DNA from 2 places in the Blautia fusiformis genome. Region 2 is predicted to be linked to the other one. Evidence: predicted binding sites of a transcription regulator. Region 2 holds the regulator's gene; the other holds the start of a gene.
The links. Region 2 encodes NrdR, which represses ribonucleotide reductase genes. Its sites were predicted from a motif close to CACAANATNTTGTG; they were not measured.

Region 1: LKD46_RS11105 (ribonucleoside triphosphate reductase) is a predicted target of NrdR. The motif match lies at 4,845-4,858, and genes of this name have one in related genera.

What each region holds. Positions count from the first base shown of each region.
Region 1 is NZ_JAJEPT010000012.1:40,869-57,006, forward strand. It holds gene prfA (peptide chain release factor 1) at 1-156, shown strand, start outside; gene LKD46_RS11085 (nucleotidyltransferase family protein) at 213-1,130, shown strand; gene glmM (phosphoglucosamine mutase) at 1,145-2,491, shown strand; gene LKD46_RS11095 (tetratricopeptide repeat protein) at 2,500-3,558, shown strand; gene hflX (GTPase HflX) at 3,560-4,795, shown strand; gene LKD46_RS11105 (ribonucleoside triphosphate reductase) at 5,010-7,382, shown strand; gene LKD46_RS11110 (ACT domain-containing protein) at 7,732-8,172, shown strand; gene LKD46_RS11115 (response regulator transcription factor) at 8,200-8,871, shown strand; gene LKD46_RS11120 (sensor histidine kinase) at 8,879-9,937, shown strand; gene LKD46_RS11125 (ABC transporter ATP-binding protein) at 10,124-10,891, shown strand; gene LKD46_RS11130 (ABC transporter permease) at 10,884-12,905, shown strand; gene LKD46_RS11135 (AzlC family ABC transporter permease) at 13,170-13,889, shown strand; gene LKD46_RS11140 (AzlD domain-containing protein) at 13,879-14,193, shown strand; gene dapF (diaminopimelate epimerase) at 14,257-15,111, opposite strand; gene LKD46_RS11150 (transporter substrate-binding domain-containing protein) at 15,456-16,138, shown strand, end outside.
Region 2 is NZ_JAJEPT010000002.1:42,099-58,236, reverse strand. It holds gene LKD46_RS02130 (citrate/2-methylcitrate synthase) at 1-541, opposite strand, end outside; gene LKD46_RS02125 (aminotransferase class I/II-fold pyridoxal phosphate-dependent enzyme) at 789-2,006, opposite strand; gene gdhA (NADP-specific glutamate dehydrogenase) at 2,227-3,561, shown strand; gene nrdR (transcriptional regulator NrdR) at 3,754-4,203, opposite strand; gene LKD46_RS02110 (YlmC/YmxH family sporulation protein) at 4,342-4,596, shown strand; gene sigG (RNA polymerase sporulation sigma factor SigG) at 4,710-5,489, shown strand; gene pap (polyphosphate:AMP phosphotransferase) at 5,554-7,026, opposite strand; gene LKD46_RS02095 (hypothetical protein) at 7,296-7,664, shown strand; gene LKD46_RS02090 (PP-loop family protein) at 7,685-8,866, opposite strand; gene LKD46_RS02085 (glycogen debranching protein) at 9,081-11,213, shown strand; gene eutJ (ethanolamine utilization protein EutJ) at 11,273-12,097, shown strand; gene rlmD (23S rRNA (uracil(1939)-C(5))-methyltransferase RlmD) at 12,094-13,266, opposite strand; gene LKD46_RS02070 (class II fructose-bisphosphate aldolase) at 13,369-14,214, opposite strand; gene iolE (myo-inosose-2 dehydratase) at 14,375-15,274, opposite strand; gene iolG (inositol 2-dehydrogenase) at 15,300-16,138, opposite strand, start outside.

The DNA of each region.
Region 1 (16,138 bases), on a different contig from region 2:
TACAACTTCCCTCAGGGACGTGTAACAGACCACAGGATCAAGCTTACCCTTCATCGTCTTGAGAATATCCTTAACGGAGATCTGGATGAGATCATTGACAGTCTGATCGCAGCAGACCAGGCAGTAAAGCTGACAAAGCTGAATGAACAGGAGTAAGCGCTGATTACAGCTACAGCGTTCAAAAAATTATAATAAATCAGGAGGAAACGAAAATGAAAAAGACAGCACTGGTGATCATGGCAGCCGGTATCGGCAGCCGTTTTGGAAAAGGAATCAAGCAGCTTGCACCGGTAGGCCCGAAGGGCGAGATCATTATGGACTATTCCATCCATGATGCACTGGAGGCAGGATTCAACAAGGTCGTATTTATCATCCGTAAAGACCTTGAAGATGAATTCAAAAAAGTGATCGGAGACCGTATCTCCAACATTACAGAAGTTGCTTATGCATTCCAGGAGATCGACGATCTTCCGGGCAATTTTACAAAACCGGCGGACCGTACCAAGCCATGGGGGACCGGACACGCTGTACTGGCAGCAAAGAAAGTCCTTTCCGAGCCATTCGCTGTGATCAATGCAGATGACTACTACGGAAAAGAAGCCTACGTAAAGGTGCATGACTACCTGGTACAGGATCATCCGCAGGATGGCCCGATGCACATCTGCATGGCAGGTTTCCGCCTTGGGAATACATTAAGTGACAACGGAAGCGTCACAAGAGGAGTGTGCCATATTGAGGACGGCAAGCTTGTGGGCGTTACAGAGACACATAACATCTTCAAGACAGCAGACGGCGCAGAGACAAGAAATGATGATGGTACAGCAGAAACACTGGATACAAAGAGCCTTGTTTCCATGAATATGTGGGGACTGACACCGGAATTTATGGAGATCCTTGAGAAAGGCTTCGTTGAGTTCCTTGGCGGGATCAAAGAGGGAGACATCAAAAAAGAGTATCTTCTTCCTGAGCTTATCGACCAGCTGATCCATTCCGGAAAAGCAGCGGTAGATGTTCTTGAGACAAAGGACGAGTGGTTCGGTGTTACCTATCAGGAGGATAAGGCATCTGTACAGGCTGCATTCAAAAAACTTACAGATGACGGCGTTTATCCGGAAGGACTGTATCAGTAATAAAGGAGAACATTATGGGTAAATATTTCGGAACAGATGGTTTTCGTGGTGAAGCAAATGTAAAGCTTACAGCAGATCATGCATTTCGTGTGGGACGTTATCTCGGCTGGTATTACGGCAGAGATCACAAGGCGAAGATTGTGATCGGCAAGGATACAAGAAGAAGCAGTTACATGTTTGAGTATGCCCTTGCGGCAGGACTTACCGCATCCGGAGCAGATGCCTATCTGCTTCATGTGACCACAACTCCAAGTGTATCCTATGTGGTACGTACAGAAGATTTTGACTGCGGTATCATGATTTCCGCAAGCCATAATCCGTTTAATGATAATGGGATCAAGGTCCTTAATGAGAACGGACAGAAGATTTCCGCAGATATTGAAGCACGTATCGAGGCATATCTGGACGGCGAGATCGAGGAGCTTCCGCTGGCAACCGGAGAAGATATCGGCTGTACTGTGGATTTTGCATCCGGAAGAAACCGTTATATCGGACATCTGATCTCTATCCCGTGCCATGATTTCAAAAATATCAAGGTTGGGCTGGATTGCTCCAACGGAAGCTCATCCGCCATTGCCAAGAGCGTTTTTGACGCACTTCGTGCAAAAACCTATGTGATCAACAATGAGCCAAACGGGACCAACATCAACCGTGGCTGCGGTTCCACACACATTGAAGTTCTGAGACAGTTCGTGGTAGATAAAGGCCTGGATATCGGTTTTGCATATGATGGTGACGCAGACCGCTGTATCGCCGTAGACCACCACGGAAACATCATTGACGGTGATAAGATCATGTATGTGTGCGGCAAATATTTAAGAGAGAAAGGCCAGCTCAACGGAAATACAGTTGTAACAACCGTTATGTCTAATCTTGGTCTTTACAAGTCTCTGGAGCGTGAAGGCATCGACTATGAGCAGACTGCAGTTGGTGACAAATACGTTGCCGAGAACATGATGGAAAACAATTACAGTATCGGTGGTGAACAGTCCGGACATATCATCTTCAGCCGCTATTCCGCTACCGGTGACGGGATCCTGACTTCTCTTATGATCATGGAGGCATGTGTGGATCAGAAGGCCACACTCTGCGACCTTGCAAAGGAGATGAAGGTTTATCCGCAGCTTCTCCGGAATGTGCGTGTTTCCGACAAGAAAACAGCACTGGAGAACGAAAAGGTAAAAGCAGCCATTGAGGCAGCCGCAGAGGCACTTGGCGATGACGGACGTATCCTGGTACGTGAGAGTGGTACAGAGCCGCTGATCCGTGTTATGGTAGAAGCGGGAACGGATGATCTCTGCCATAAATATGTAGATAGTGTTGTTGATGTGATGGAAGCCGAAGGGCTTGTTGCAGAATAAGGAATTCCATGAAAAAAACAAAGACCGTATTGATTCTTGCAGCCGTTACAGGAGCCTTGCTTCTGGGCGGCTGCGGCAGTGAAAAAACAAAAATATATGAACAGGCCGGAAAGGATCTTTCCCAGGGAAGCTACAAGTATGCCCTGGAGGAGTACCAGAGCTCTATCCAGAACGGAGTGAAGCTGGTACAGTCCTATCGCGGGGCAGGTATCGCAAGCCTGCGTCTTGGCAAATATGAGGATGCCGTGAATAGCTTCACGGAAGCTCTGAACTGCGATAAAGTAAGCAAAAGCCTTCGTAAGGATATCCTGTCCTACCGGGCTACTGCAGAGCTGAAGTCTGGAAAATACGAGGATGCCATGGCAGACTGCCAGACACTTGGAGAAGATTTTTCCATGGATGCAGGCAGTTATTTTCTCACTGGAAAGGTTGCCCTTGCCATGGATTCCTACGAAGAAGCCGCATCTAACTTCAAACAGGCCTATGGAGAAGATTCCACCTATGATATGGCGATCGAGATCTATGCGGCATATCTGGACAAGGATATGGAAGCGGACGGAACCAGATATCTGGAAGCTGCTCTTTCTTCTGAGGCCAAGGATGCCCAGGACCACTGTGACAGAGGCCGTGTCTACTATTATATGGAAGACTACAGCAACGCAAAAAAAGAGCTTCTGGAAGCAACCAAGAAGGATAATACGGAAGCATTGCTTCTTCTGGGGATGGTATATCTGGCCCAGGATGATGTGGAAAATGCCCAGGCAATGTACAAGCAGTATATTTCTGCAGTGGGTGATTCCGCCAAGGGCTATAATGGTCTGGCACTGTGCGATATCCGAAGCGGAGATTATGATTCCGCTCTTGATAACATCACAAAGGGCCTTCCGACAGCTACCACAGACGAGATGCAGAGTCTTCTGTTCAATGAGATCGTAGCCTATGAAAAAAAGCTGGATTTTGCTACTGCACTGACCAAGGTCCAGGAATATATTGAGATGTTCCCTGAAGATTCCGCTGCAAAAAAAGAGCGGGCTTTTCTGAAAACAAGAACGTCTTCGGAGGGCTGATATGGAATATTTTGAGGAAATACAGGACAGGGTTATCCTGATCGGTGTCCAGGCAGATCGGGGGGATGACATGGAGGAATCCCTGGATGAGCTTGGAGAACTTGCGGCTACGGCAGGTGCGGCGGTTGCAGGCAGGATCATTCAGAATCGTGAGGCCGTACATCCGGGCACCTATATCGGAAAAGGCAAGATCGAAGAGGTAAAAGGTCTTCTCTATGCCCTGGATGCCAATGGTGTGATCTGTGACGATGAGCTTTCTCCTGCCCAGATGAATAATCTGGAGCGGGAGCTGGAGTGCAAGGTTATGGATCGTACCCTGCTGATTCTTGACATTTTTGCGAAGCGTGCCGTCACAAGTGAAGGCAAGATCCAGGTAGAGCTTGCACAGCTTCGTTACCGGTCTGCACGTCTTGTGGGACTACGTTCTTCTCTTTCGCGACTTGGAGGAGGAATCGGAACCAGAGGCCCTGGTGAGAAAAAGCTGGAGACAGACCGTCGTCTGATCCGGAACAGGATATCCGCACTGAAGCAGGAGCTTTCCCAGGTAGAAAAGCACAGAGAGCTGATCCGTTCCAGAAGAGCTGTGGGAAATCTGAAGACAGCAGCCATTGTCGGTTATACCAATGCAGGAAAGTCAACGCTTCTGAATACACTGACAGGCGCTTCGGTGCTTTCGGAGGATAAGCTGTTTGCCACACTGGATCCGACTACCCGTCTTCTGACACTGGATGATGGACAGCAGCTTCTTCTTACGGATACCGTAGGCTTTATCCGCAAGCTTCCCCACAATCTGGTGGAAGCCTTCAAGAGTACCCTGGAGGAAGCCAAATATGCGGATTATATCATTCATGTGGTAGATGCATCCAATCCTCAGGCGGAGATACAGATGCATATCGTATATGAAACCCTGAAAGAGCTTGGTGCTCTGGGAAAAAAGACGATCACACTTTTTAACAAGCAGGACCGTGTTTCCGGGGAAAACTTTCGGGATCTCCGGGCAGACCATACGCTGAAGATTTCCGCACGGACAGGAGAGGGGCTTGAGGAATTTAAGCAGCTTCTTTCTGAGATACTGGCAGAAGGACAGATTTATATGGAACGGCTTTTTCCTTATTCGGAGGCCGGTCAGATCCAGCTGATCCGTGAGTATGGACAGCTTCTTTCGGAAGAGTATACCGAAGGAGGGATTGCTGTAAAAGCAAGAGTTCCGCGGGAAATCTATCCGAAAGTCACATAATGTTAAAATATCCACTCAGTACCATATATAGTACCGTGAACAAAACGGGCACTATATATGGTACTTTTTATGTTGACGCAAAGAGGCGTGTCTGATACAATAAGCCTACAGCGCTTTGAACACAGATCGGGAAACGGAGTGTGTTCGTAAGCAGGCAAGTGAGGCGGAATGGAATATCCGCTTATAAATAAATGCATGAGGGAGGCATTTTCTTATGTTTCAGGTAGTAAAAAGAGACGGTGAATTAGACGAATTTAAAATGGGGAAGATCACCGCGGCAATTGATAAGGCATTTGATGCCAAAGGTAAGAATTACAGTTCGGATATGATCGATCTTCTGGGACTTCGTGTTACAGCGGATTTTCAGAATAAGATCGAGAACAACCGGATTTCTGTTGAGGATATCCAGGACAGTGTGGAGAACGTACTGATCCAGGCCGGATATTCTGATGTTGCCAAGGCGTATATCCTTTATCGTAAGCAGCGTGAGAAGATCCGCAATATGAAATCCACCATCCTTGACTATAAAGAGATCGTAAACAGCTATGTAAAGGTTGAGGACTGGCGTGTAAAGGAGAACTCAACGGTTACTTATTCTGTAGGAGGTCTGATCTTAAGCAACTCCGGAGCAGTTACCGCAAACTACTGGCTGTCTGAGATCTACGACAACGAGATCGCAGATGCACACAGAAATGCAGATATCCATATCCATGATCTGTCCATGCTGACCGGTTACTGTGCAGGCTGGTCCCTGAAGCAGCTGATCCGAGAGGGACTTGGTGGTATTGAGGGTAAGATCACTTCTGCACCTGCAAAGCATTTAAGTGTACTCTGCAACCAGATGGTGAATTTCCTGGGTATCATGCAGAACGAATGGGCGGGCGCACAGGCATTTTCATCCTTTGATACTTATCTGGCACCTTTTGTAAAGGCAGACAACCTTTCCTATCCGGAGGTTAAGAAATGCATTGAGTCCTTTGTATATGGCGTAAATACTCCAAGCCGCTGGGGCACTCAGGCACCATTTTCCAACATTACACTGGACTGGACCGTTCCGGACGACCTTGCAGAGCTTCCGGCTATCGTAGGCGGCAAGGACATGGATTTCAAATACAAAGACTGTAAGAAAGAAATGGATATGGTCAATAAGGCATTTATCGAGACCATGATCGAGGGAGATGCCAACGGACGTGGATTCCAGTATCCGATCCCGACCTACTCCATCACAAAGGAATTCGACTGGTCTGATACCGAGAACAACCGTCTTCTCTTTGAGATGACTTCCAAGTACGGTACTCCGTATTTTTCCAATTATATCAACAGTGATATGAAGCCAAGCGACATCCGCAGCATGTGCTGCCGCCTCCGTCTGGATCTCCGTGAGCTCCGCAAAAAGAGTGGTGGATTCTTTGGCTCCGGTGAGAGCACAGGCTCTGTAGGCGTTGTTACCATCAATATGCCGCGTATCGCATACCTTTCCAGAACGCCGAAGGAATTTTATCAGCGCCTGGACCACATGATGGATATCTCCGCAAGATCTCTTCACATCAAGAGAGATGTGATCAGCAGGCTTCTGGAGGAGGGACTGTATCCGTACACGAAGAGATATCTTGGAAGCTTTGACAATCATTTTTCCACCATCGGCCTTGTGGGAATGAACGAAGCGGGCTTAAATGCCTGCTGGCTGAAAAAAGACATGACAGATCCGGAAACCCAGAAGTTTACAAAAGAGGTTCTGGAGCATATGAGAAACCGTCTTTCAGACTATCAGGAGCAGTATCCGGGAGAGCTTTTCAATCTGGAGGCAACACCGGCAGAGTCCACTGCATACCGTCTTGCCAAACACGACAGAAGCCGTTATCCGGATATCAAAACAGCAGGAAAAGAGGGCGACACTCCGTATTACACAAACAGCTCTCATCTGCCGGTTGATTACACTGCGGATATTTTTGATGCACTGGATATTCAGGACGATCTGCAGACTCTGTATACTTCAGGAACCGTATTCCATGCATTCCTTGGGGAGAAGCTTCCGGACTGGAAGGCAGCGGCAGCGCTGGTACGTAAGATCGCAGAGAATTATCGCCTGCCCTATTACACCATCTCACCGACCTATTCCGTATGTCAGGAGCATGGCTACATCAGCGGCGAGCATTTCACCTGCCCGAAATGTGGAAAGAAGGCTGAGGTTTACAGCCGTATCACAGGATATTACCGTCCTGTACAGAACTGGAACGATGGTAAGACCCAGGAGTACAAGAACCGTACCCTCTATGATATTACCCATTCCCAGCTGAAAAAGGTCCACACCAGTGTGATGACCATGAAGGGTGACGAAGTGGAGATCCAGCCTGTGGAATCTCATAAATATCTTTTTACGACCAGCACTTGTCCGAACTGCCGTATGGCAAAGAAAATGCTGGAAGGCGAAGAGCTGGAGATCATCGATGCTGAGCAGAATCCCGAGCTTGTCAAGCAGTATGGGATCCGTCAGGCGCCGACGCTTGTCATTACTGACGGGGCGAAGGTTAGGAAGTATGTGAATGCTTCTAATATACAGAAGTATGTAGACGAAGAGTTGGATTGAGTTTTTTGCCAAAATAACTGTAAGTAAAAAATGGATGGCTGGACGCATGTCTGTTGGATGTGTGTCTGGCCTTTTTTATATTGGGAATTTTATGTTATGATATTTTATGTTATGATATTTTATGTTTGAGATTTGGGGCCTGGAAAAGATGGTTGACATTTCATGTCGAGATGGGTATACTTATACCTGAATTTAATGATTAAAAGCGTTACGCTTTAACGTATGAATGTATACGCGAAACGCTCCATCCCGGAAGGGCCCCGCTGGGGAAGGGATTCACTTCCACCAAATTTCATGCTAAAATAAAAAAAGAAAATAAAAAAGAATAACAGAAAAGAGGAAAATTATTATGGTAAAACAGAACATCGTCTTCGTAGAAAACACTCCAGGCAGTCTTCAGAAAGTTACAAAGATTCTTGCAGAGAATCAGATCGATATCTACGGTTTCGGCTGCTTTGACGCACCGGAGTTTGCAAACTTCCGTATGGTATGCGACAATCCGGAAAGAGCAGATGAGATCATGGCTGAGCATGGATACATGACTCGTATCACACAGGCTATCCTGGTAGACCTTCAGGATGAGATCGGTGGGTTAGACAAGCTTCTTAGTGTCATGGGCGACAGCAACGTAAACCTTCATTACATCTACACCTTCTTCCACAGAGGCCTGAAAGTTCCGGTAGCGATCATGCACTGTGAGGATCTTCTGGTTGCAGAGAGTGTTCTCCGTAACAATGGATTCCAGGTTCTGAACCGCCTGGTAGATCCGGATGGAGAAGCAGAGGCGTAATCAATCGCATAAAAGGGACAAACAGGAATGAAGTATCGTATTTTTATTGTAGAAGATGACGAAACAATCGCGAATCTTCTGAAAAAGCATCTCAGTTCCTGGGGATATGACGTTTTTCTGGCTGAGGATTTTTCCAATATACTGCAGGAATTTGCGGGGAAAGATCCTCAGCTTGTTCTTCTGGATCTGAAACTTCCATTTTATAATGGCTTTCACTGGTGTGAGGAAATCCGAAAGGTTTCCCAGGTGCCGGTGATCTTCATCTCCTCCGCAGCGGATAACATGAACATGGTCATGGCCATGAGCCGTGGAGCCGATGACTTTATTGCCAAGCCTTTTGATATGGACGTACTGGTGGCCAAGATCCAGGCAATCCTCCGCAGAACCTATTCCTTCGGAAACCCGGGAAATGTCCTGGAACATAAAGGCGCGGTTCTCAATCTTTCCAGAGCGACACTGACCTGGAACGGGGAGGAGACGGAACTGACCAGAAATGAACTGCGTATCCTGGAACTGCTTTTTTCCCAGGCAGGGAAACCGGTATCCAGAGATGCCATTATGACAAAACTGTGGGAAAGTGACAGCTTTGTGGATGACAACACCCTGACCGTAAACATTACACGCCTTCGCAAAAAACTGGAGGCGGCAGGCCTTGTGGATTTTATCATCACGCGAAAAGGTCTTGGATATATGGTGTGAGGTTTTTATGGAATCATTTCGAGCATATTTAAAACAGACAAAAATTTTTTTCATCGCCTGTGTTTTTATGGCGGCTGTGTCGACAGCAGTGATCTGCCTGTACCAGCTTCCCCTGGAGGCGGCGGTCTATCTGGCAGTTCTGTGGCTGGGAGCAGGAGCTGCCGTTTTTTTATACGGTTATGCCTGTTACAGACAGAAGGTGCAGAACTTAATCCTGGTGGAAAAAGCTCCGGAGATTAATCTGGACCGGCTGGGCGAGACCACCGATGAGGTGGAGCTTCTTTACAGGGATATCATCCGGAAACTGGACGGCATGCGGATGGGTGCGGAGACAGAACGGCAGCGTTCTCTGGAAGAAATGACCGATTACTACACTATGTGGGCACATCAGATCAAGACGCCGATCTTTGCTCTACGCCTGCTGCTTCGGGAGGAGCCGGAGGAGAACCGGGAGTCCCTGGCACAGCTTTTTCGCATTGAACAGTATGTGGAGATGGTGCTGGGCTACCTTCGCACGGAGGACATGTCTGCCGATCTGAAGCTGACCCGATGCTCGCTGGATCGGATCATCCGGGAGCAGATCCATAAATACGCAGGGATCTTTGTGTCAAAAAAGCTTTCGTTATCATATGAGGGGACAGATGCGATCGTTCTTACCGATGAAAAATGGCTTGGTTTTGTCATTGGACAGATTCTTTCCAATGCGTTGAAATATACAAGAACGGGCGGCATTGAAATCTGGCTGGAGGATGAGCGTGGAAACAGGGTATCTGAGAATCCAAATTTGAAGCAGAATACGGCCCCGGGGATTTGTAATACGGCCCCGGCAACTCTGGTCATCGCAGACTCCGGCATCGGAATCCAGCCGGAGGATCTTCCGCGCATCTTCGAAAAAGGCTACACAGGCGTCAATGGACGGGAGGACAACCGTGCTACCGGGATCGGTCTGTATTTAAGCCGGAAGATCCTGAGAAAACTGGGTCACGAGATCACTGTGGATTCCCAGGTGGATAAAGGCACGGAAGTTCGGATGAGCCTGTGGAAAAAAGATCTGGAGATGTATTAACCTTACACAAATGTAAGCTTCCTCCGTAAAATGTAAGCTACTTCGATGGCAGCCGCCGGAGAATTTTCTTATACTGAAACCATAACATAGCGTTTCGGGTAATTCTTACATCAGGTTCGATCGCTTTAGAACATGATGCACGACTCCCTGGATCGCTGTAAATACAGATAAGAAAGGAATTAGCGTATGGCATTACTGGAAGTAACAAATGTAAAAAAGATATACAGCACCCGCTTCGGCGGAAATAAAGTGCAGGCACTTTTCAATGTGACATTTTCGGTGGAAGAAGGAGAATATGTGGCGATCATGGGAGAGTCCGGTTCCGGAAAAACAACACTTCTGAATATTCTGGCAGCCCTGGACCGCCCCACATCCGGCGAAGTGCTTCTGGAAGGAAAAAGCATTACTCACCTGACAGAAAAAGAAATTTCCGCATTCCGTCGGAAGAACTTAGGCTTCGTGTTCCAGGATTTCAATCTTCTGGACACCTTCAGCCTCCGGGACAATATTTATCTTCCTCTCGTGCTGGCAGGGGAAGATTATCAGGAGATGGAGCAGAAGATCCGTCCCATTGCAAAAGCCCTTCACATCAACCAGCTTCTGGAAAAATTCCCCTACGAGGTTTCCGGCGGACAGAAGCAGAGAGCAGCAGTTGCAAGGGCACTGATCACAGATCCGAAGCTGATCCTTGCGGACGAACCGACCGGAGCCCTGGATTCCCGTGCAGCCTCCGATCTTCTTTCCATGTTCAATGAGGTAAATCGGGAAGGCCAGACCATTCTCATGGTAACTCACAGCGCGCAGGCCGCCAGCCACGCATCCAGAGTACTTTTTATCAAGGATGGCGAAGTGTTCCACCAGATCTACCGTGGCACAAAAACAAGACAGGAAATGTACCAGATGATTGCAGATACCCTGACGATCCTTACGACAGGCGGTGAGACCTATGCGTAAAGGAATGTTTGGAAAACTGGCAGTGCAGAACATCCGGAATAACCGGAGCACCTATGTTCCCTATATGCTTACCTGCATTTTCTGCATTGCCATGATGTATATGATGGAATTTCTGCGGGACTGTCCCACATTGGAGAAAGCAGTGCCCCAGGCAGCAGAAGTGAGGATGATCGTAGGAACCGGTGAAGTGGTTGTTGGAATTTTCTGCGTTATCTTTCTGATCTACAGCAACAGTTTTCTCATGAAACACAGACAGAAAGAAATCGGGCTTTACAACATTCTGGGACTGGAAAAAGGCCATATCGGAAAAGTGATGTTTCTGGAAACAATCATGACTTCGCTGCTTTCTCTGACGGCAGGGATCGGGATTGGCATCCTTGGAAGCAAGCTCTCCCTGCTTTTGCTTTTCCGTTTTCTTCATGTTCCGGCAGTGCTGGGATTTTATGTTTCCATTACAGGAATCCTGTTTTGCATCGCAGGATTTGGAGGGATTTTTCTTGTTATTCTGGCACTGAATCTTACCAGAGTAAGGATGAATAACCCCATAGAACTTCTGAGAGGCGGAAACACAGGAGAGAAGGAGCCCCGGGCAAAATGGCTCATGGCACTTCTGGGGATGATTTCTCTTGGAGTGGGATATTATCTGGCAGTAACCACGGAATCCCCAATCCAGGCAATTTTCATTTTTCTTCTGGCAGTGATTCTGGTTATGGCAGGAACGTATCTTCTTTTTACCGCAGGAAGCATTGTAATCCTGAAACTTTTGCGAAAGAACAAAAAGTTCTACTATAAAACTGGCAACTTTATCAGTGTCTCCGGCATGATCTATCGTATGAAACAAAATGCGGCAGGCCTGGCCAGCATCTGTATTTTAAGTACAGGAGTGCTCCTGCTTCTTTCTATGACTGTGTCGCTGTATTTTGGAATGGGTGACATCATGGTGAACCGGTATCCTTTTGATACGGATGCCAGGATTTCGGGCATCAGCCAGGAACAGAGTGAACAGATTCAGAAAGTTTTTGCACAGGCAATCAAAAATGATCAGGTGCCGGCAGAAAAAACAGTGGACGAAACTTATCTCGAGATCGGCTGCAGGCAGGAAAAAAACGGTATTATGATCGGACAGGCTTACAGTTACTCAGAAGATGGAAAATCCGTAGATCTGTATACGATCCGTCAGTCTGAGTATGAGAAACTTACCGGTGAAAAAACAGATCTTCACGACGGCGAGATCTTTGCCTGGTATCCGTCTGAAAAGGAAAAAGACATATTAAAAATTGATGACCGGGATTTTGCAGTAAAAAAATGGCTGGAAAAAGCACCTTTAAGTGCCATGAACAATCTGGTATCCAATATGGCGGCAATTGTTGTGACGGATTCCGATTTCGAGTATATTGACGGGCTTCGGACAAAGATGTATGAAGGTCTTGATGCCTACGAGGCTGGAAAAGATCTCACAGTTCATTTGGGTGTAGATATCCGTGGCAGCGGGGAGGAAAGGATCCGGTATGGCCAGGCTGTTTATCAGGCACTGAAAGATTACTGCAGAAGCGGTGGCTTTTCAGAGAATACCATCGTGATCGGTGGTGTCCGCCAGAGTGAGTACGAAACGTATTATGTAGATAATGGAACGACCCTGTTTATTGGAATCTTTTTGGGAGCACTGTTCCTTATGGGAACGGCGATGATCATTTACTACAAACAGATCTCAGAGGGCTACGAAGATCAGAGAAGGTTCCAGATCATGCAGAAAGTAGGTATGAGCCGCAGAGAGGTGAAAGGAGCTATCCGCAGACAGATCCTTCTGGTATTTTTTATCCCGCTTGTGATGGCAATGGTGCATATTTCCATGGCATTTCCGCTGATCCGCCGGCTCCTGCTGCTGTTCGGAATGGCCAATACAAAATTGTACGTGGGCTGCACTGCGGGAACGGTTCTGGCCTTTGCGCTGGTCTATGGACTGATCTACTCCATGACAGCCAGATCTTACTATAAAATAGTGGAAAAAGCATAAAATCGGTGAAAAAGCACAGCTGTGTTTGCTGTGAAGTATTGAAGTTTTGATATGGCAATGCTACAATAAAGGGGCGTGTCAGGAAGCAGAAAAGTTTCCGGGCACGCTCTTATTTACATGTACAACGAACTATAGCGATGCACTAATTTATTGGATCGCTGTAAGACGAGACGCTGGTGATCGCTGCACAGATCGGAGAAGCCTGCAAAGGTGCTTTTCATAGTTGCGTTTTATAACAGAATGTACATACAATGGAGGAAATCGATGAAAAGAGAAAGTTTCAGAAAAGGTATGAAGGATGGAGTTCCCATCGCTCTTGGATATTTTGCGGTATCCTTTACCTTTGGCATGATGGCTGTTGCCGGCGGCTTGAGTATCTGGCAGGCAGTTCTGATCTCCCTGACCAACCTGACATCGGCCGGTCAGTTTGCGGGACTGGACATTATTTTTGCGGGAGGCTCCATGTGGGAGATGGCAATGACCCAGCTGATCATCAACCTGAGATACTGCCTGATGTCATTTTCCCTGTCCCAGAAATTCCGGCGTGAAGAGTCCGGTATCCTGAAATACATCGCTGCTTTTGGTATCACCGATGAAATTTTCGGGATCAGTGCGGCTCAGGAGGGAAAGGTCAGTGTATTTTATAATTACGGAGCCATGTGCGTGGCAATTCCCGGATGGACTCTTGGAACTCTGGCAGGAGGAATCTCCGGAAGCCTTTTGCCGGATTTTATGCTTAGTGCGTTGAGCGTTGCCATTTACGGAATGTTCCTGGCCATCATCATCCCGCCGTCCAAAAAGAGCAGACCGGTTCTTGGGGTTGTTGCGGCATCCATGGCAGTCAGTACTGTTTTTGCGGTGACACCGGTGTTAAAACAGGTATCATCCGGATTTATGATCATTATCACAACACTTCTGGTAGCAGGCCTGGCGGCTTATTTCTGCCCGCTGGAAGAGAAAGGGGAAGCCGTTCATGAGTCATAATGTATATCTCTATATCCTGGTGATGGCAATTGTCACCTATCTCATCCGTATGCTGCCCCTTGCTCTTGCAAAAAAAGAGATCAGAAGCCCGTTTATCAAGTCCTTTCTGTATTATGTGCCATATGCCTGTCTGGCAGCCATGACCTTCCCGGCCATCCTGAAGGCCACAGACAGCATCATCTCCGGTGCAGCAGGTTTCCTGGTAGCACTTATTGCTGCATATAAGGAAAAAAGCCTGATCACAGTAGCCCTGCTGGCATGTGCGGCGGTGTTTATCGTGGAGAGGGTTCTGGTATTTATTTGAAGAGGGGATATGCGGAAATATAATACGCAGGAGGGAGCTTCGAAAAGCTCCCTCCGTTTTCATCTATTCACCTAAAAATCCAAGATCGATCTCTCCGTCAAACACCGTAGTTGCAGGTCCTGTCATATATACAAGGTTTTCATCTCTTTCCCAGGAGATGTTTAAGTCTCCGCCAAGAAGCTGTACAGTAACCGGCTTACTGCCGTCAACCTTGTCATTGAGGATGGAAGCTACCGTAACTGCGCAGGCGCCTGTGCCGCAGGCAAGGGTTTCTCCGGAGCCACGCTCCCATACACGCATCTTTACGGTGTGGCGGTCGATCACCTGAACAAACTCAGTGTTGACTCTGTCCGGGAAGCATACGTGATTTTCAAAGGACGGGCCGATCTTTTCCAGGTCAAGGCTGTCCACATCGTCTACGTAGATGATGGCATGAGGATTACCCATGGAAACTGCGGTCATGTGATATTCTTTTCCAGCGACAGTGATGGGGGCGTCGATCACCTGCTCGGTTTCGGCAACCACCGGGATCTCTTTTGCAGTGAGAATCGGGGAGCCCATGTTGACTTTTACCATGGAGGCCTTGCCGTCGCGGATGGCAAGATCCACATATTTGATACCGCTTCTTGTGGCGATGCTTAAAGAAGTTTTGTCCACAATGCCGTGGTCATAGACATATTTGGCAACGCAGCGGATACCGTTTCCGCACATGGCACCCTGAGAGCCGTCCAGATTGTACATATCCATCTCGCAGTCTGCGATCTCAGACGGGCGGATCAGGATCAGCCCATCGGAACCAATGCCAAAATGACGGTCGCTGACAAATTTTGCCACTGCGGCCGGATCCTTAACAGTCTCCTCAAAACAGTTTACATATACATAATCGTTTCCAATGCCGTGCATTTTCGTGAATTTCATAATAGTAACCTCCTCTTGTTTCTGAATATTATACTTGTTTTTTCTGTTGGAACACAAGACCCCATGGAAAAAACACGCAGGTTTTTTCCATTTGTTGCCTTTAATAGTATAGTATACTGGACAATTGTTATCGAAAAGTGAATTTTCCCTGTGAAATTCCGGTAAATTAGAAGTGGATTTTCGTATTTATGGATTTTATGTGCTTGCATTTTGTCAGAAACATGGTATCATAAAACAAAGTAATATGCATGGAGATGTATAATTATGCTGTACATTACGGATTGTGCTGTTACAAGCAGAGAGACAGTTAACGTAAAGTACATAGAATTCAGGAGGAAGAAAAAATGAAGAGAAAATTTATGGCACTTGCACTTGCAGCAGCTATGACAGTTTCTATGACATCCGCTGTTTTTGCAGCAGATGAGATCAAGAGCGCAGATGATCTGGAGGGTAAGAAGATCGGTGTTCAGCTTGGAACAACCGGTGATGCAGACGCTACAGAGGTTAAAGACGCAACAGTAGAGAGATACAACAAAGGTAACGATGCTGTTATGGCTCTGAAACAGGGCAAGGTTGACTGTGTAGTGATCGACAGCGAGCCTGCTAAGAAATTTGTTGAGAAAAATGATGATCTTGAGATCGTTGAGGGCGTTTTTGACAAAGAGGAGTATGCGATCTGTCTTTCCAAAGATAATGCAGACCTTACCAAAGAGTTTAACGAGGCTCTGAAGGAGCTGAAGGATGACGGAACTCTGGATTCCATCAGAGATAACTATATCGGTGATGATGCAGGTAAGACACCATATGAGACTCCTAAGGATGCAGATCACTCCAAGGGAACTCTTACCATGGCAACAAACGCAACCTTCCAGCCATACGAATACTATGACGGAGATAAGATCGTAGGTATTGATGTTGATATCGCTCAGGCTGTCTGCGACAAGCTTGGATATGAGCTGAAGGTCGAGGATATGGAGTTTGATGCGATCGTAAATTCTGTTAAATCCGGAAAAGCTGATTTCGGTGC
Region 2 (16,138 bases):
AAACACTGATCAGGTTGATACACTGACGGAGCACATTCTCCAGTTCAATATTATCCGGGTCTTTGTCGTAGGAATAAAGTGTCAGCACGCTTCTTGACAGAGCGTTCATAATATCTCTGGATGGTGCCTTCATAATGACATCCCTTACAAAATTCCGCGGAAGCATACGCTGGTTCGCAAGAATCCCGGAAAATCCATTCAGTTCTTCCTGATCCGGAAGCTTTCCGAAAAGAAGCAGATAGGTTACTTCCTCAAAGCCGAAGCGCCGGTCATTGATAAAACCATTTGTCAGATCCTTAATGTCATACCCGCGATAAGAAAGCTTACCTGCGCAGGGAACCTCTTTTCCGTCCACGATCTTCGTTGCCTGGACATTGGAGATCTGGGTCAGTCCTGCAAGGACACCCTTTCCATTCAGGTCACGCAAGCCTCGCTTGACATCGTATTTACCATATAAAGACAGATCCAGTTTGTCATTCTCACGACAGATCTGGGTAAGTTTCTCAATCTCAGGTGTCACTTTCATGTTGAATTTGCTCATCAGTTATTTCCCCTTTCGATTTCTGTTTTATTGCTGTTCGATAACGGTCCCTCCTCATTCCCCTCTCAAGCAATTCTGGTCTTATTTGTATATCCCGGCGTAGCTGGCCGGGATATTTCAGATATATTATAACATTTTTTTCGGTTCCGGTCTATGCCGAAAATATAACCGAATACCTGCTTTACAGTTTATCGGTTATGAGCAGGCAGCGAATGCGGATCGCAAATCTCTTCTTGTCTATCTGCGATCAGCCCTGCTTATATGTAGCAAAGAACTCTTTCATCTTCTTCATTGCCTTGTCAAGCTGGCGGATATCCGGCAGATAAACAATACGGAAGTGATCCGGCTGGTTCCAGTTGAATCCCTTGCCCGGAACAACAAGCACCTGTTTCTCATGAAGAAAATCCAAAGCAAACTGTTCATCATTGAAAATATTGAATTTCTCAGTATCGATCTTCGGGAATATATAAAATGCCGCATGTGGTTTTACAACGGAAATTCCCGGAATATCATTCAGTGCCTTGTAAATAAAGTCTCTCTGCTCATAAACACGTCCGCCCGGCTGCGTATATTCATTGACACTCTGATATCCGCCAAGTGCAGTCTGTACAATGGACTGTGCCGGAACATTTGAACAGAGACGCATGGAAGAGAGCATATTGATTCCCTCTATATAACCCTTCGCCTTACTTTTTGCACCACTTAAAATCATCCATCCGATGCGGAAACCTGCGATCATATGAGACTTGGACAATCCTGAAAATGTTACACAGAACACATCGGGTGCAAGGGATGCAATCGATGTATGTTTATATCCATCCATAACAAGACGGTCATAGATCTCATCAGAAAAGATGATCAGCTCATTTTCTCTTGCAATGTCTGCAATCTGTTCCAGGATCTCCTTCGGATATACTGCACCTGTAGGGTTATTGGGATTGATGATAACGATCGCCTTGGTCCTTGGTGTGATCTTGCTCTTGATATCCTCAATATCCGGATACCAGTCAGACTGTTCGTCACAGATATAATGAACTACATTTCCGCCTGCCAGTGTTGCAGTAGCTGTCCACAACGGATAATCCGGAGCCGGGATCAGGATCTCATCCCCGTTATCAAGCAGCGCCTGCATACAGAGGTTGATCAGTTCACTGACACCATTTCCCGTATAAATATCATTAATGGTAACTCCCGGGATCCCGCGAAGCTGTGCATACTGCATGATCGCTTTTCTTGCAGAAAAAATGCCCTTGGAATCGGAATATCCCTGGGAAGTACGAACATTACTCAGCATATCCAGGATCACTTCCTGAGGTGCTGAAAACCCAAACGGATACGGATTACCAATATTCAGCTTCAGAATCTCCATTCCATCTTCTTCCATTCTGGCAGCCTCATCCACAACCGGTCCGCGCACATCGTACAGCACGTTGTCAAGCTTTGATGATTTCCCGAATGTTCTCATAAAAACCACTCCTCTTCTAATTTTCACTATTATTTAACCATTTTAATTTCATAGTCAAAAAATATTTATTCTATATCATCTCACATTTAGGCTTTCAACGCAAGAAATAAAAATTTAAAAAAATTAAATTTAGCACTTCCCTTTTTTAGCATGTTAATGTATAATAGCACTCGAATTTAGTTTTCAACGCAATTTAATATGTGATGAGGAGGAAACAACAATGTCTTACACAGAAGAAGTTTATGAAAGAGTTGTAGCACAGAATCCTGGCGAGCCAGAATTCCATCAGGCAGTTAAGGAAGTTCTCGATTCCCTTAAAGTCGTAATTGACAAAAATGAGGAAGAGTATCGTAAACTTTCTATCCTTGAGCGTCTTGTAGAGCCAGAGAGGATCATCTCCTTCAAAGTACCGTGGATCGATGATAACGGAACTGTACAGGTTAACAAGGGATATCGTGTTCAGTTCAACAGCGCCATCGGACCATACAAAGGCGGCTTAAGATTCCATCCTTCTGTAAATCAGGGTATCCTGAAATTCCTTGGTTTTGAGCAGACCTTTAAAAACTCTCTTACAGGCCTTCCGATCGGCGGTGGAAAAGGTGGCTCCAACTTCGATCCTAAGGGTAAATCTGACAGAGAGGTTATGGCATTCTGCCAGAGCTTTATGACAGAGCTTTGCAAATATATCGGCGCAGATACAGATGTTCCGGCTGGTGACATCGGTGTCGGCGGACGTGAGATCGGTTATCTCTTCGGACAGTATAAGAGAATCCGTGGCCTTTATGAGGGTGTCCTTACAGGAAAGGGTCTTTCCTTCGGAGGTTCCCTGATCCGTACAGAGGCTACCGGTTACGGTGTTGTATACATGCTCAACGAGATCGCCAAAGCTCACAATGATTCCGTAGAAGGAAAAACAATCGTTGTAACAGGTTCCGGTAATGTAGCTATTTACGCTGTTGAGAAAGCTACTCAGCTTGGTGCCAAGGTTGTTGCAATGAACGACTCCAACGGATATGTCTACGATCCGAACGGAATCAACCTTGACGTCGTAAAGGATATCAAAGAAGTAAAACGTGGACGTATCAAAGAATATGCAGACCGTGTTGAGGGCGCTACCTACACTGAGGGACTTGGCATCTGGAATATCAAATGTGATATCTACCTTCCATGCGCTACTCAGAACGAGCTTGGTATTGACGGAGCTAAAACACTGGTTGCAAATGGCTGCAAATACGTCGTTGAAGGTGCAAACATGCCTACTACTCTTGATGCAACAACATACCTTCAGGAGAACGGTGTTCTCTTCATGCCTGGTAAAGCCGCAAACGCTGGCGGTGTTGCCACATCTGCACTTGAGATGAGCCAGAACTCCATGAGACTTTCCTGGACAAGAGAAGAGGTTGATGAGAAACTCCACAACATCATGATCGATATCTTCCACAAAACTGATGACGCTGCTAAACGTTACGGTATGGAAGACAACTATGTTGTAGGTGCAAACATCGCCGGCTTCGAAAAAGTTGTTGACGCTATGAAAGCTCAGGGTATTGTTTAATTAAGTTTCCTGAATCATTAATGTATATTTATAGCAGGGACCGCAGAGGATTTTCCCATGCGGTTCCTGTTTTTTTTTGTATCCACTTTTACGATCTCTGAAAAATCAAACATTCATGTTTCAAAAAAGGCCGGTTGTCTTTTGACAATCGGCCTGAAATCTCCTGCATTTGCGGTCTATTCATTTAATCTCTTAATTGATCAGCTTCTTCAGCTCATCCATAAAGGTACTGACATCTTTAAACTCTCTGTATACAGACGCAAAGCGTACATACGCCACCGCATCCAGATCCTTCAGATGCTCCATAACGATCTCTCCGATCTTGGTACTGCTGATCTCACGGTCTTCTGACCGGAAAATATCTCCTTCTATGGAATCGATCATCTCTTCCACTCTCTCAATGGGAATGGGGCGCTTATAGCAGGCACGAAGAACACCATCCTGGATCTTAGAACGTTTATAGCTTTCCCGGTTCTGATCCTTCTTGATCACAGTCAGCGGAATCGTTTCCACCTTCTCATAAGTTGTAAAACGCTTTCCGCAGGCATCACAGAGACGGCGGCGGCGGATGGAATTGGTATCCTCTACAGGTCTGGAATCTACAACTCTTGTATTATCCTGGTTACAGAACGGACATCTCACAGAACTCTCCCCCTTTCCGGATCAGTAAATCATTACTAAATTCGTTTTTATTATAAAATAAATGCACATAATGTGTCAATAATCGGACTTGCATAAATTTTACAGATTTTCCATAAAATCATACCAGGTGATGAATTTATGCGCATCTGTGAGCTGAAACAAAAAGAAGTGATCAATATCCATACCTGCCGCAGTCTTGGCTGCCCTCTTGATGTGGAATTCTGCTGTGAAACCGCACGTCTGAAAGCCCTGATCATGCCGGAACCGGGGAAATTTTGCTGGTGTTTTTCCAAAGAAAATGAATATTCCATTCCATGGGACTGCATCCGCCAGATCGGCGAAGATATCATCCTTGTTGATTTCCGTAATGAAAAACTGCTGTCCGGAGAATAAATACCTCCTTATTGTCAAGGCCCTTTATTTTTTATATTTTCCCTGAAAAAGTATATTTCAACCGCCCTCTGAGAATCATCTTAATGTACTGACAAGACAAGGAGGATTCTAAGATGGCACTGAATAAAGTTGAAATCTGCGGAGTAAATACCTCAACCCTTCCCGTTCTCGATCAGGAAGAAAAGGCGGAGCTCTTTAAAAGAATCAAAGCTGGCGATGAAGAAGCCAGGGAATTGTACATCAAAGGCAATCTGCGGCTTGTTTTAAGCGTGATCCGGCGTTTTCAGAACAGCAGTGAAAATCCGGATGACCTTTTTCAGATCGGCTGCATCGGCCTGATCAAAGCGATCGATAATTTCGACACCACTCTTCAGGTAAAATTTTCCACCTATGCAGTTCCCATGATCATCGGAGAGATCCGAAGATATCTCCGTGATAACAACAGCATACGGGTCAGCCGTTCTCTGCGGGATATCGCTTACAAAACCATCTATACCCGGGAAAACTATATGCGGCAGCATCTCAAAGAGCCTACCATTGCAGAAATCGCTGATGAGATCGGTATCGACAAGGAAATGATCGTCTATGCCATGGATGCGATCCAGAGCCCGGTAAGCCTTTTTGAGCCCGTGTATTCCGAAGGCGGAGATACCCTATATGTTATGGATCAGATCAGTGATAAAAAGAACCTGGAAGAAAACTGGGTGGAGGATATTTCTCTTCGAGATGCCATGAACCGGCTTGGAGAGCGTGAACGTCACATTATCGATCTCCGCTTCTACGAGGGAAAAACCCAAATGGAGGTAGCTGATGAGATTGGTATCTCCCAGGCTCAGGTCAGCCGACTGGAAAAACATGCTCTTCGCAGTATGCGAAACTATCTCCGGAATTGATTCATCTCTCTTCAGACAAAAAGCTGCAGCAGAATATCTGTTATCCTGCCGCAGCTTTTATCTCTTATTTCAGCGCTTTCTCAATTTCTTCGATCACGATCCGAAGCGCCTTCAGCCTTGCATATTTCTTATCTACGGATTCCAGAATGTGCCATGGTGCATAAGCAGTACTGGTTTTCTGAAGCATCTCATCTACTGCTGTTTCATACTGATCCCATTTTTCACGGTTTCTCCAGTCCTCATCCGTGATCTTCCACTGTTTTTCCGGATTGCTCTGGCGGTCGTTGAACCTGGCAAGCTGGGTGTCCTTATCAATGTGGACCCAGAATTTCACGATCACAGCGCCCCAGTCAGAAAGCTCCTTCTCAAATTCATTGATCTCATTGTAGGCACGTCTCCAGTCATTCTCGCTGCAGAAGCCCTCCAGACGTTCTACCATCACTCTTCCGTACCACGTCCGGTCAAAGATGGCAATGTGACCATCCTTGGGAAGCCTTGTCCAGAAACGCCACAGATAATGACGGGCTTTTTCATGAGGCTCCGGACTTGCGATAGGATGTACCTCAAATCCACGGGGATCAAGAGCCTCCGTGATCCTCTTGATATTTCCTCCCTTTCCGGCAGCATCCCAGCCTTCATAGGTGATGATCACAGGCACTCTTTTTCGGTAAAGACGGTTATGCAGACTTCCAAGCTTTGCCTGCAGTTCCTTAAGCTCTGCCTTGTACTCTTCATCCCCCACTTCTTTTCCATCCAGAGGAATCTCGCTTAATCTGGGCATCTCCACCAGAGGAAAAACATTCTGCAGGATCGGCACTGCATGTTTGCTGTTTTCCATGGCAACCTCTATATTGCTGATCATGGTTTCCAGTACCTGCAGTTCTGCCCACTTCCGGTCACCGGCATCGACAATATACCATGGAGCCGCAGATGTATTGGTATCCTGCATATACTGGTCGAAAATCTTTCTGCACTTCTTATAATGATCATTCTGCCAGAGATCATATTCATTGACTCTCCATCTGGTATCCTTGCTTTCCAGAAGGATGCCCATACGTTTTTCCTGTTCTTTCCGGTCGATCTGCATAAAAAATTTCAGGAGTACATATCCATTATCCGTCAGCTGACGTTCAAATCTCCGGATACTGTCAATCCGTTTTGAATAATTGTCACCCTTCAGCTTTTTATCCATACGTTCACGACAGGTCTGATCCATCCATCCTGAATCCAGGAATGTAAACTTGCCCGCTTCCGGGATTTCCCTGAAATATCGGTAAAGAAATGGTTTCCGAAGGTCTTCCTCTGTAGGTGCTGACATAGTCGCAACTTTGAAGAAACGAGGATCGATATTCTTGATCACCTTACTTATGGTACTTCCTTTTCCGGAAGCTCCCCAGCCTTCAAACAGCACGATCACCGGAATCTTATGCTCTTTCAGAGCCATCTGCAATTCATATAATCTGGTTCTTGCAGCGCTTAAACGCACTTTGATATCCTCTTTTTCCGGAATCTGTTCCGGGTTCCAGTTTTTCAACATCTGCATCGTCCTTCCTTGAATTTTTTGAATATTCATATTATACCACAGAAGATCTTATTTTACGATAATTTTTACATAATTTTAACCTTTAGCCTCACAAAAGCAAACAAATTGCACAACAAAAATCATTCATAAGCATCGAAAATCTTTTTAACCTCTTGACATTTTTGTCGCCGCTTCATACAATAGACGCTGATTGTTATTTTTTTAACTTCATAAAAAAGCAGTGCCTGAAAACTGTTGAAATAATAAAGATCAAGGAGCCGATCATGAAACTCACAGAAAAACTTCTGCAGAAAATGGAACAGAAAAAAGAACTCTATGGCGATGGCATCATCATGCCGGACGGGGATTACCGTCTGATCCAGGATGGACACTTAAAAACTCTCATGTCCCTTCTTCCATATACAGAAAACGAAATCTGGAAAATGATCCCCGATGATGATTCCGCACTTTTCTGGCTGGTAGAAAAAACAAGCTGCGTACTGACCGATGTCAATTCCACGATCGGAATGAAGATGACCCCCGCACAGCAGAAAACCTACGAAGCACTTTCCAGTCGCGGGATCATCTCTGATGAATATTATGATCTTACCAAACAGCGGGAAAAAGTAAAAGCTGCCCGGGCTAACGCCTGAGCAGCTTTTATTTATATCTGTCAGTCCTCATACCCTTCCAGAAAAGAATGTTTCACTCCATCTTTTTTGTATGCGATAACTGTATGAAGATTAACATTTTCCACACTTCGGAAAATATTACTTTCTACATGTGGATTTACCTTCTTAAGTTCTGCAATCAGATTCTTGATCTCCATTCTCTTGGAAACACTGGTACCATCTGTACGGCAGGTAGTACAGGTATCGGTAAATTTACATGCACACTGGATAAAATGAAGGTCATTATAATCTCTCCAGTGTTTGATATCTGCCTCCCGGATCAGATACATAGGACGGATCAGCTGCATTCCCTCAAAATTTGTACTATGGAGCTTCGGCATCATAGTCTGTACCTGCGCTCCGTAAAGCATTCCCATCAGGATCGTCTCGATCACATCATCATAGTGATGTCCAAGAGCGATCTTGTTGCAGCCAAGCTCCTTTGCCTTGCTGTAAAGATAGCCCCTTCTCATACGGGCACAGAGATAGCATGGGGATTTTTCTATATTATAAACCGCATCGAAGATCTCAGTCTCAAACACTGTGATCGGAATCCCGAGAAGCCTGGCATTGTGCTCGATCACCGCACGGTTTGCCTCATTATATCCCGGATCCATCACAAGAAACACCAGTTCAAAGGGAAACTTGTTATGACGCTTCAGTTCCTGGAACAGTTTGGCCATCAGCATGGAATCCTTACCACCGGAAATACAGACTGCTATCTTATCTCCCGGCTTCACCAGCTCATAATCGTTGATTCCCCTGGCAAATCTGGAAAACAGCTGCTTATGGAACTTTTTGCGGATACTCAGCTCGATATCCTTCCGCCGCTGTTCCATTGCATCATTTTCCTCTTCTTCACTGTTCTCTTTACCGGATTCTTTCTGCATCTGCTGAAAAAGCCATCCTGTATATCCACCTTTCAGGCTCAGTGCGGGAATTCCTTTTTCCCGGAGCATCTCTGCACCCTCCTGGCTGAAAAGCCCTCTTGTACAGTAAAGGACCGGGATCTTATCCCCCCTCAGTTCTTCTGCCCGCTCTTCCAGTTCCTGTTCCGGAACAGAGATTGCTCCCGGGATCATTCCATATTCTACAGTTACTTTATCACGGGTATCTATCAGAAGATATTTCCCCCGTTCTTTCTCTATCTGGTCAAAAGAAATCTCCAGTGTTTCTTCATTCATACTGCTATTATTCCTTTCCTTACATTTTCAAAGTTTCTGGTTCATATTGTAAGCCTTCCCGTCAAAAACCTCAAGAAGATTTTCCCGAAGGTTCCCGCGTTATTGGAATGCTGCTGTTCACTTTGTTCTCAACAACCCAGCCTGTACTTTTTTCTGAAAATCAGTTATAATATTTTTGTTTGTAAAAAAATTTTCACCAAGGAGGATACCGGAAATGAAAACACAGAATCAGACTATGCTCTCTGAGAATACACTGACATCCCGGCCCACAGATATTATTGCGGGATTTCCTGTACGTCCCGGGTTTTTTGAATTAAATGGCGCTACTCCTCTTTCCAACGGAGTCAACTTTACCGCACATACCCGCCACGGTACATCCTGCGAGCTTCTTCTTTTCCACTCCGGAGAAGAGGAACCCTTCGCAGTCCTTCCTTTTCCCAATGCCTGTCGTATCGGTGATGTCTACTCCATGATCGTCATGGGACTGGACATCGAAGATCTGGAGTACGGCTACCGCATTGACGGTCCTTACGAACCGGAAAAGGGTCACATCTTCGATAAAACAAAGGTTCTTCTTGATCCTTATGCCAAAGCCGTTGCCGGTCAGCGTGAATGGGGCCAGCAAAAGATCGGAAGCTATCATGCCCGTGTGGTACGTGATTCCTTTGACTGGGAAGACATGCCGCAATCCACCCGTAAGATCAGTGACCTGATCATCTATGAGCTTCACGTCCGCGGCTTTACACAGGATTCTTCTTCCGGTGTTATGCACCCGGGAACCTTTGCCGGTCTTCGTGAAAAGATCCCTTATCTCAAGGAACTGGGGATCAACGCCGTAGAGCTGATGCCGATCTTCGAGTTCGACGAGAATATGAATGCCCGTACTGTAAATGGCAAACGGCTTCTGGAATACTGGGGATACAATTCTGTCAACTTCTTTTCTCCAAACACCAGCTATGCTTCCAAGCCGGAGCATAACTGTGAGGGAACTGAGCTGAAAGAGCTGATCCGTGAGCTCCACGAAAATGGCATCGAAGTAATTCTTGATGTTGTATTCAATCATACCGCCGAAGGAAACGAGCTGGGAAAAACCTTCTGCTTTAAGGGCTTTGACAATAAGGTTTATTATATGCTGACTCCAGAGGGAAATTACTACAATTTCAGCGGATGTGGAAATACTCTGAACTGTAACCATCCCATTGTACGTCAGATGATTCTTGAATGCTTACGTTACTGGACCATCAACTACCGTGTGGACGGCTTCCGCTTCGATCTTGCCAGCATTCTCGGACGCCATGAGGACGGTTCTCCACTTAACAATCCGCCCCTTCTGGAGCTTCTCGCTTACGATCCGGTCCTTAGAAATGTCAAACTGATCGCAGAAGCCTGGGATGCCGGCGGGCTGTATCAGGTTGGTTCTTTCCCTGCCAGCCGCAGATGGGCTGAATGGAATGGCCGTTACCGTGACTGCCTCCGTTCCTTCCTGAAGGGAGATTTCTGGAATGCCTGGGACGCTGCATGGAGTATTTCCGGTTCCGGTGATCTGTACGGAGGCTTTTATTCTGATCATAATGACAATTATGCAGGATACAATTCCTGTGTCAATTTCCTTACCTGCCACGATGGCTTCACCATGTATGATCTTTATTCCTACAATGAAAAACACAACGAAGCAAACGGCTGGAATAACACCGACGGTTCCAACGATAACCGCAGCTGGAACTGTGGAGAAGAGGGCGATTCCACCAACCCTGAAGTGCTCTCCCTCCGCTTCCGCATGATACGGAATGCCTGTGCTGTACTGATGTCCAGCCGCGGAACCCCGATGTTCCTTGCAGGTGATGAATTCGGAAACACAAAACACGGAAATAACAATACCTACTGTCAGGATAACGAAACCTCATGGATCAACTGGAAGCTTCTGGAGAAAAATCACGATCTTTTTGAATTTTTCAAATTTATGATCCGGTTCCGTAAAGACCACCCTGTTATCTCCCGGAAGCTTCCCAACGCAGTATGCGGTATGGAAAATATCCACACTCATAACATTGACGCAAGGGATGTGACCATTCCAAGAGATGCCCACACCTTCGCTGTAAGCTTTGCAGGCTATAATAAGAGCAAAGGCACTGATGACCTGATCTACATTGTGATCAACGCATACTGGGAGGACGTAACGGTCACACTTCCGGAGCTTGCCCGTCCCGGTGCATGGTATCTCTGTGTCAACACGTTCGGTGACGGAAATGGCCGTTATTTCTACGAAAAAGGCCAGGAGCCACGCATTGAACACGATTTCTGCATGCGGCCCAGATCCGTTGCCATCTTTACCGGCCGCAATTATTAGAATTTATATCAGGGGCAAAATTCTTTTTGTCCCTGTCTGAAAGAAATGGAGTATTTTGAATGGAATTAAAAAACAGAACTTTGTCCAATTTTGCAGAACTTGTAGAAACAGGTGAATGTAAAAAATTCCGCGGTCGTCTGAAGACAGGCATAGACCTTGGTACTGCCAATACCGTTCTTGCCGTTGTCGACCGGAATAACCGTCCCATAGCCGGAATTTCCGCACCATCCCATGCGATTCAGGATGGAGTGATCGTCAATTACTATGAATCTGTCCAGCTTGTGACAAAGCTTAAAAATGAGCTGGAGGAAAGGCTTGGCACAGAACTTACTTACGGTGCTGCTGCCATCCCTCCGGGAGTTTCTGAAGGCAGTGTCAAAAGCATCGGCTATGTTCTGGAGGGTGCCGGTTTCGAGGTTACAAATATCGTGGACGAGCCTACTGCCGCAGCTGCTGTCCTTAAGATCACAGACGGTGCTGTTGTGGATGTGGGTGGCGGCACAACCGGTATCAGCATCCTGAAAGACGGAAAAGTTATCTACACCGATGATGAGGCTACTGGCGGCAGCCATATGACCATGACAGTCGCCGGTCACTATAAGATCCCTTATGAGGAAGCCGAAGTATTGAAAACTACTCCGGAAAAAGAAGACGAAATTTTCCCTGTGATCAAGGCCACTGTAGAAAAAATGGCTGTGATCACCGAGAAATTTCTAAAGGGCTATCAGGTTCCGGCTGTTTATGTAGTTGGCGGTTCTTCCATGTTTAAGGAATTTACTACCGTTTTTGAAAAGAGGCTGAAGCTTCCGGTATACCGTCCGGTCCATCCGCTTCTTGTTACGCCCCTTGGCATCGCATATCACTGTGAGCTGCCAAAAATCTAAGCTCTTCCCGGTCTGGTCCTACGATTCTCCAGAAGGCAAACAACCTCCACTGAATCGGTGAGCGGGAACATATCAACCGGCTGCATCTTCTTTACCAGGTAATCTCTCTTAGTAAGGCAGGCAAGATCTCTTGCCAGGGTTTCCGGGTTGCAGGATACATAAACAATTTTTTCCGGTGAAAGAGTCAAAAGGGAGTGAAGGAATTTACGGTCACTTCCGGAACGTGGCGGATCCATGAGAACAACCTCCACCTTCTCTCCCTCTGCTGCCATTCCTTCCATAAACCATCCTGCATCTCCCGGAACAAAACGAACATTACGGATCTTGTTTTCCCTGGCATTCATTCTGGCATCACGGATAGCATCACGGTTCAGTTCTACACCAATGACATCCCTGGCATTCCCGGAAGCGATGATCCCGATAGTACCTGTGCCACAGTAAGCATCGATCACCCTCTCTTTTCCTGTCATTGCCGCAAACTCCATAGCCTTTCCGTAAAGTACTTCTGTCTGCACAGGATTTACCTGATAAAAAGAAGATGGAGAAATACGGAAGGTCAGTCCCATAAGTCGATCTTTGATGAATCCCGGTCCGTAAAGTACGATATTGCGGTCTCCAAGTACCATGCTTGTCTGTCTGTCATTGACATTGAGAACCACCGTAGTGATCTCCGGATGCTCTTTACGGAGAGCTTTTACAAAGTTATTCTTAGATGGAAATATTGGAGAAACCGTAACTAATACCACCATGATCTCTCCTGTGGAAAAGCCTCTCCGCACAAGCACATGGCGGAGAAGTCCATATCCTGTATCCTCATCATAGGTCTTGATCTTAAAGGATTTCAGCATACCACGTATGGTACGGATGATTTCCTGACTTTTTTTATCTTCGATCATACAGTCATCTACGGAAACGATCCTATGACTCTTCTCCTCATAAATCCCGGAAATTACGTTTCCCTTCCGGTCACGGCCAAAAGCTGCATGAACTTTGTTTCTGTAATAATAGGGATCTTCCATTCCAATGATCGGCTCTACTTTTCCGAATTTTTTCAGAAGGCCTTCTGTAATTCTCTGTTTCCTGCGAAGCTGCTCCTGGTAGGATACACCCTGATAACGGCAACCGCCGCATTTCTTCGCAACTGAACAGACAGTCTCTTTCTGTTCCATTTTTATCTCTCCTCTTTTATGGGCACAAAAAAGATGTTCCCAGTTATTTTCACTGAGAACATCTTATCAGACCTTTTCTTTTTTTACAAGAAAATCCTTGGCCTACTCCTGATATGGCTCATTAAATACAAGAATATGTTTCTTCACATTCTCGTAAGTACCCTGGGCCATAGCCTCATTGAGGTCAAAGAAATTATGCTTGTCTGTTGATTCCATATATTTCTCCACATGAGCTGTCAGGCTGTTAAAGCTTGCTGTGGCAATATTCACCTTACGGATGCCAAGAGAGATCGCCTTCTGGAAATCTTTATCGGTGATGCCACTGCCGCCATGAAGAACCAGCGGAATATCCACTCTCTCATGGATCTTCTCCAATACATCAAAAGCAAGCGTCGGCGCTACCGGATAATTACCATGGGCATTACCGATGGCAACTGCAAGCGCATCAATACCTGTCTCTCTTGCGTAAACGACCGCATCATCCGGATCTGTGCAGCGGATACCGTGGTCACAGCTTCCATCCTCACTTCCGCCCACAAGTCCCAGCTCAGCCTCAACTGTAGCGCCGTATTTACGTGCTTTCTCCACAACGGCCTTTACTCTGGCGATGTTTTCCTCAAAAGGAAGCGTAGAAGCATCCAGCATAACCGATGTAAAGCCAAGCTCCAGAGCCTTGTCAACCGTCCCAAAAGTAAGACCATGATCCAGATGGACAGCCACATCCACCTTAGCCTCCTTTGCAGCCTGTACCATCATCGGTCCCATCAGGTGAAGCGGAGAATTTTTCAAACGCACCTCCGCGATCTGAAGGATGATCGGAGTATCCAGTTCTTCTGCTGCACGGATCGCACCTCTTACCATTTCCATATTACCAACACTGAAAGCACCGCAGCCAATATTTTTCTCTTCGGCACGTCTCAGCAGATCTTTCATTTTCACAAGTGCCATGATTCGGCCCTCCTGTCCTGTTTATCGTACACTGTTTGCATCTTCTTACAGAAAAAAGCGGTGTCAAAGCACTACTGGCTGATACCGCTTTTTCTATGCAAAGCGGACATCTTTATTCCGCTTAACTGTACATCAGCATGCACCTATTTCCCTGTCGTAATTATAAGCCTGTCTTCTCAGCAATGAATTTTCTTGCACGGATCGCATACTCAAGCGGATTAGCCTTAGCCGGATCCTGCTCAGCCTCAACAACCATATATCCCTCGTAGCCTGCATCCTCGAGAACCTTGAAGATTGGATCATAGTTGATGCATCCATCTCCCGGAATCGTGAAGGCACCGGCTCTTACGCCTGCAAGGAAGCTCATGTTTTCTTTCTTAACCTGCTCAACAACTTCCGGACGGATATCCTTCAGATGAACATGTTTGATCCTGTGAACATATTTCTTTACAACCTCAAGAGGATCCTCTCCACAGTATGTAAAGTGACCGGTATCAAAAAGAAGACTTACATATTCAGGATCTGTATTCTCCATCATACGGTCAACCTCAGCAAGGCTCTGTACAACAGTACCCATATGATGATGGAAAGTAAGAGCAATACCATACTCCTCTTTTGCGATCTTACCAAGCTTGTTCATACCTGTGCAGAAGGTATCCCACTCTTCGTCATTCATCTCATATTTATGTCCGAAAATCGGAGTATCCATCTGGCCCTGAACACTGTGGCTCTGCTCAGATGCGCCGATCACTTTCGCACCCATAGCTTTCAGGAAAGCAAGCTGTGCACGGAACTCCTTCTCAACCTCCTCAAACGGTTTGGTGATCAGGAAGCTTGAGAACCACTGGTTACAGATCTCAACACCACGAAGCTCAAGAGCCTTCTTAAGAACCTCAGGATCCTTCGGATACTTGTTACCCACCTCGGAGCCTGTGAAACCGGCAAGAGCCATCTCACTGACGCACTGCTCAAAAGTATTCTCTTTGCCAAGATCCGGCATATCATCATTTGTCCATGCAATTGGTGCAATACCAAGCTTTACTTTATTCTTATCAAACATTGGTCAATTCTCCTTTTTATTTGAATTATTCCATAATCTCAGAAATCTTAACCGGTCTGTGCTCCTCGCTGGATTTCTTAGCTGCAAGACCCATTAATACCGGCTTCAGACCATCATAAACATTAAGAGGTGTCTCTTTGTCATTAACGATCGCATCAATAAATGCTGCAACCTCTTTACCATAAGCGTCCATGTATCTCTCAAGGAAGAAGAACATCGGCTTCTCGCCTGTAACACCCTCAGCATTGCTGATCACTGTGGAAGACTGGCTGTCATTGGAAATAGCAGCCATACCATCAGAACCGAAAACCTCAGCTCTCTGATCATAGCCATAGGAAGCTCTTCTGCAGTTATCGATAACAGCAATAGCACCATTCTCCATCTGAAGAGTGATAACAGCTGTATCAACATCCCCAGCCTCACCAATAGCCGGATCAACCAGATTTGCGCTCTGAACATAAACCTCTGTAGCATCGCAGCCTGCAAGATAACGAACCATATCGAAATCATGAATTGTCATATCCAGGAACATGCCACCGGAAACCTTAACATAATCAATGCTAGGCGGCTCAGGATCGCGGGAAGTGATCTTGATGATCTCCGGTTTACCAACCTTACCAGCTGCAACAGCCTGCTGAAGAGACTCAAAGTTATGGTCGAATCTTCTGTTAAAACCAACCTGATATTTCAGATTTGTGCCCTCAAGAGCATCGATAACCTCTTTGATCTTGGCAATGTCATGATCGATCGGTTTCTCACAGAAAACATGCTTGCCAGCCTTGATAGCCTCTACAGAAATCGGAGAATGAGTATCTGTAGAAGAACAGATCAGAACTGCGGAAATCTCAGGATCATTGATGATTT